2 regions of the Mesorhizobium sp. 128a genome follow, and region 1 is predicted to be linked to the other one. Evidence: riboswitches for the same ligand, from Rfam matches in the RefSeq annotation. Region 1 holds a riboswitch; the other holds the start of a gene.
What was found. A riboswitch is a leader RNA that binds a small molecule or an ion and turns the genes downstream of it on or off. The one in region 1 is predicted to bind S-adenosylmethionine.

Region 1 (2,390 bases):
ACTTCGAGCACTGCCCGGCTCCCGGTGCCGCCGGCCGCCGAATGACCGAAGCCGGGATCGAAGAAGCCGGCATAGTGGACGCGGAATTCACCGACCAGCGGATCGAAGGGCGTCATCTCGGCGGCGTAGAGCGGCGGCACGTGCACCGCCTCACGGCTGACCAGGATGTAGAATTCGTCGGGATCGAGCACCAGTTCGCCGGCGCCGCTCTTGTAAAGCGGCTCCCAGAAATCGACGACGTCCTGCGCGGCGCGCTTGTCTACGTCGACCAGCCCAGTGTGATGCTTGCCGCGATAGCCAACCAGGCCGTTCTGATCGCCGTCGAGGTCAATGGACAGCGCAATGCCGCCGCCGGAAATGTTGGGCGGCTCGGTCGCCACCAGCATCTCGGCGCGGTGCAATTCGTTCAGCTCTGCCTCCGACAACAGCGCATTGCCGGTGCGGAATCTGATCTGCGACAGCCGCGAGCCTGCACGCACGACGATCGGAAAGGTGCGCGGGCTAACCTCGAGATAGAGTGGACCATGATAGCCGGCGGCGATCTTGTCGAACTCGTGGCCGCGATCGGTCATCACCCGGGTGAAGATGTCGAGCCGCCCGGTCGAACTCTTCGGATTGGCCGAGGCGGATACGTTTGCAGGCAGTGCCAGGCTTTCCATCAGCGGCACGATGTAGACGCATCCGGTTTCCAGCACCGCCCCCTCGGCGAGGCTGAACTCATGCAGTTTCAGCCGATGAAGCTTGTCGGCGACCAGATGGTCAGGGCCGGGCAGGAAGGAGGCGCGCACCCGAAAAGCCTTGTCGCCGAGCCTGAGATCGAGGCTGGCCGGCTGGACCTGGTCGGCGTCGAGCGCGCGCGGCGACTTCAGCGCGCCGGACTGAAACAGCGCGGAAATGTCCTGATCGGGAAGAATGCCTGTCTGCCGCAAAAGGCTGGCTCCGTTCCAACTGGTACAAACCTCTTAATGAAGCCGGCAATTGACGCAAGCATGGCTGAGGTCTAAAGGGTCGTTATCCCGTGGTGATTTGGCCGGTCGGCTTGCAGCCACGTTAAACAAGTCGCTAAAGGACCGTCGGGCCGCAAGGCCGTATGGACCGGTTGCGACTTTCGCGGCCGGTTTTTTTGTGTCTGGAACAAAAACGATGAGCACCAAGAAGCGTAACTGGAAGCCTCAGACCGCACTCGTGCACGGGGGAACGCTGCGTTCCCAGTTCGGCGAAACGTCGGAAGCGATGTACCTGACCCAGGGCTATGTCTATGAGACGGCACAGGCCGCCGAAGCCCGTTTCAAGGGCGAGGAGCCTGGCTTCATCTATTCGCGCTACGCCAACCCGACCGTCGACATGTTCGAAAAGCGCATGTGCGCGCTGGAAGGCGCCGAAGATGCCCGCGCGACCGCATCGGGCATGGCGGCGGTGACGGCAGCGCTCCTGTGCAGCGCCAGGGCCGGCGACCATATCGTTGCAGCGCGCGCGCTGTTCGGCTCCTGCCGCTGGGTGGTCGAGACGCTGGCGCCGAAATACGGCATCGAGGCGACGCTGGTCGACGGCACCGACATTGCCAACTGGGAAAAGGCGGTGCGGCCGAACACCAAACTGTTCTTCCTGGAAAGCCCCACCAATCCGACGCTGGAAGTGGTCGATATTGCCGCCGTCGCATCGCTGGCGACCTCGATCGGCGCCAGGCTGATCGTCGACAATGTCTTTGCCACGCCCTTGCAGCAGAAGCCGCTGCAGCTTGGCGCCCACATCGTCGTCTATTCCGCCACCAAGCACATTGACGGCCAGGGTCGCTGCCTGGGTGGCATCATCCTGTCGGACAAGAAGTGGATCGACGAGAATTTGCACGACTATTTCCGCCACACCGGTCCGAGCCTGTCGCCGTTCAACGCCTGGACGCTGCTGAAGGGCCTGGAAACATTGCCCGTGCGCGTGCGCCAGCAGACGGAAAGTGCGGCCAAGATCGCCGATTTCCTGGCCGGGCAGCCGCAGATCGCCCGCGTCATCTATCCCGGCCGCGCCGACCACCCGCAGGCCGATATCGTCAAGAAGCAGATGACTGGCGGCTCGACGCTGATCTGCCTAGACGTCAAGGGCGGCAAGCAGGCGGCTTTCGCCTTGCAGAACGCGCTCGACATCGTGCTGATCTCCAACAATCTCGGCGACGCCAAGAGCCTGATTACCCATCCGGCGACGACGACGCACAAGAACCTCAGCGACGAGGCGCGCGCCGAGCTCGGCATCGGGCCGGGAACGCTGAGGCTGTCGGTTGGTCTCGAGGATACGGATGATCTGCTCGATGACGTCGAACAGGCGCTGAAGGCGGCCAAGTAGCGGCCTGGTCCGAAAAGCGAGGCAAAAGCCCGGCGTCGATCAGGCGCCCGACGAGG
Region 2 (2,390 bases), on a different contig from region 1:
GGATGCGGTTGATCGCATCGACGATGTGCAGCGGGCCATACATCCAGCCGATGCGCGCGCCGCCAAGGCCGAGCTTGGAGAAGGTGCGGGTCATGACCACATTCTGCGCGCTGCCCGCCAGCTCGATGCCGGCCTCATAGTCGTTGCGTCGCACATATTCCGCATAGGCCGCGTCAAGCACCAGAAGCACATTGCCCGGCAGCGCGGCATGCAGCCGACGCACCTCCTGGAACGGCAGATAGGTTCCGGTCGGATTGTTGGGATTGGCGAGGAACACGATCTTCGTGGCCGGCGTAACCGCAGCCAGGATCGCGTCGACGTCGGCGCGCTCCTCGGTCTCTTTGACCGCAACCGGCCTGGCCCCCGCCGACTGGATATAGATCTTGTAGACCATGAAGGCGTGTTCGGTAAAAATCGCCTCGTCGCCCGGCGCCAGATAGGTCTGCGCCAGCAGGCCCAAAATCTCGTCCGAGCCATTGGAACAGATGATGTTTGCCGGGTTGAGGCCGTGCACTTCGGCGATCGCCTCGCGCAGCCGCCTTGCGGTGCCGTCGGGATAGACGTCGAGCCTGGCGGCAACTTCACGCGCGGCCTCGATTGCCTTCGGTGAGGGCCCGAGCGGGTTCTCGTTGGACGACAATTTATGGACCTTGGCGACGCCAGCCGGCGCCGTACTCTTGCCCGGCACATAGGCTTCTATGTCCATGATGCCCGCGCGGGGCGTCGGCCGTGCCTTGTCCGCTGTCTTGTCCATGTCGCAAATCCGTCTGAAATGCCGCCGTCCGGAGGCCGCAGCGGAAATACAAGCCGTGGCTTCGAATGTCGAGAGGCTCGGCAATAGCTTGCCGTTGACGCCGGGCCGCACGAGTTCTAGAAGAACGCAACGTTCCGTGGTGATTTGGCCGGTCGGCTTGCAGCCACGTTAAACAACTCGCTAAAGGGCCGTTTGCGTGACGTAACCGGCTTTGCGATCGCATTGCCGGTTTTTTATTGCCTGACGGCGGGCAAGGAGAGTCACATGACCGCGCTCCGCGCTGCAAAAACCAACAACGAGGCCGACAACCCGTCGAGCCCGGTGTTGCATTTCGGCGCCGACAAGCCGCTGAAGCTCGACGCCGGCACGCTTTTGTCGCCGTTCCAGATCGCCTACCAGACCTACGGCACCCTGAACGACGCCCGCTCCAACGCCATCCTGGTCTGCCATGCGCTGACCGGCGACCAGCATGTCGCCAACACCAATCCGGTGACCGGCAAGCCGGGTTGGTGGGAGGTGCTGATCGGCCCCGGCAGGATCATCGACACCAACCGCTTCTTCGTCATCTGCTCCAACGTCATCGGCGGCTGCCTCGGCTCGACCGGTCCGGCCTCGACCAATCCGGCCACCGGCAAGCCCTATGGGCTCGACCTGCCAATCATCACCATCCGCGACATGGTGCGGGCGCAGTTGATGCTGGTCGACCATTTCGGCATCGAAAAGCTGTTTTGCGTGCTCGGCGGCTCGATGGGCGGCATGCAGGTGCTGGAATGGGCATCGTGCTATTCCGAGCGCGTCTTCTCGGCGCTGCCGATCGCTACCGGCGCGCGCCATTCCTCGCAGAACATCGCCTTCCACGAGGTCGGCCGCCAAGCTGTCATGGCCGACCCAGACTGGCACGGCGGCAAATATTTCGAGCATGGTGCGCGCCCGGAAAAGGGCCTGGCGGTGGCGCGCATGGCCGCCCACATCACCTATCTGTCGGAGGCCGCCCTACACAGGAAATTCGGCCGCAATCTGCAGGATCGCGAAGCGCTGACCTTCGGTTTCGATGCCGATTTCCAGATCGAAAGCTATCTGCGCCACCAAGGCATGACCTTCGTCGACCGCTTCGATGCCAACTCCTACCTCTACATGACGCGTTCGATGGACTATTTCGACCTTGCCGCCGACCATGGCGGCCGGCTGGCCGATGCCTTCGCCGGCACAAAGACGCGATTTTGCCTGGTCTCCTTCACCTCGGACTGGCTGTTCCCGACAGAGGAGAGCCGCTCGATCGTGCATGCACTGAACGCCGCAGGCGCTTCCGTCTCCTTCGTCGAGATCGACACCGACCGCGGCCATGACGCCTTCCTGCTCGACGAGCCGGAACTGTTTGCTGCCATCAACGGCTTCATCGGCTCCGCTGCAAGGGCGAGAGGGCTCAGCGCATGACCCCTAGAAGTTGCAGACTTTTCGGCCAGGGATCGAAGCAATGAGCGTCAACCGCGCCCAGCGCGTCGACCTCGAGGTCGTCGCCGGCCTCATCCCGCCGCTCTCGCGGGTGCTCGACGTCGGCTCCGGCGACGGCCTGCTGCTCGAACTCCTGCAGGAGACCAAGCAGGTCGACGGTCGCGGGCTGGAACTGTCGCAGCGC

Region 2: it holds a riboswitch for S-adenosylmethionine, as region 1 does, so the genes downstream of both, metX (homoserine O-acetyltransferase MetX) here and ACWTU9_RS00595 (O-succinylhomoserine sulfhydrylase) in region 1, are expected to answer to the same signal.

What each region holds. Positions count from the first base shown of each region.
Region 1 covers NZ_JBSPKY010000001.1:126,157-128,546, forward strand. Annotated here, with positions in the region: gene ACWTU9_RS00590 (2'-deoxycytidine 5'-triphosphate deaminase) at 1-929, opposite strand, end outside; SAM riboswitch at 1,009-1,086, shown strand; gene ACWTU9_RS00595 (O-succinylhomoserine sulfhydrylase) at 1,144-2,334, shown strand; gene ACWTU9_RS00600 (glycosyltransferase) at 2,374-2,390, opposite strand, start outside.
Region 2 covers NZ_JBSPKY010000002.1:124,553-126,942, forward strand. Annotated here, with positions in the region: gene hisC (histidinol-phosphate transaminase) at 1-754, opposite strand, end outside; SAM riboswitch at 881-958, shown strand; gene metX (homoserine O-acetyltransferase MetX) at 1,019-2,188, shown strand; gene metW (methionine biosynthesis protein MetW) at 2,229-2,390, shown strand, end outside.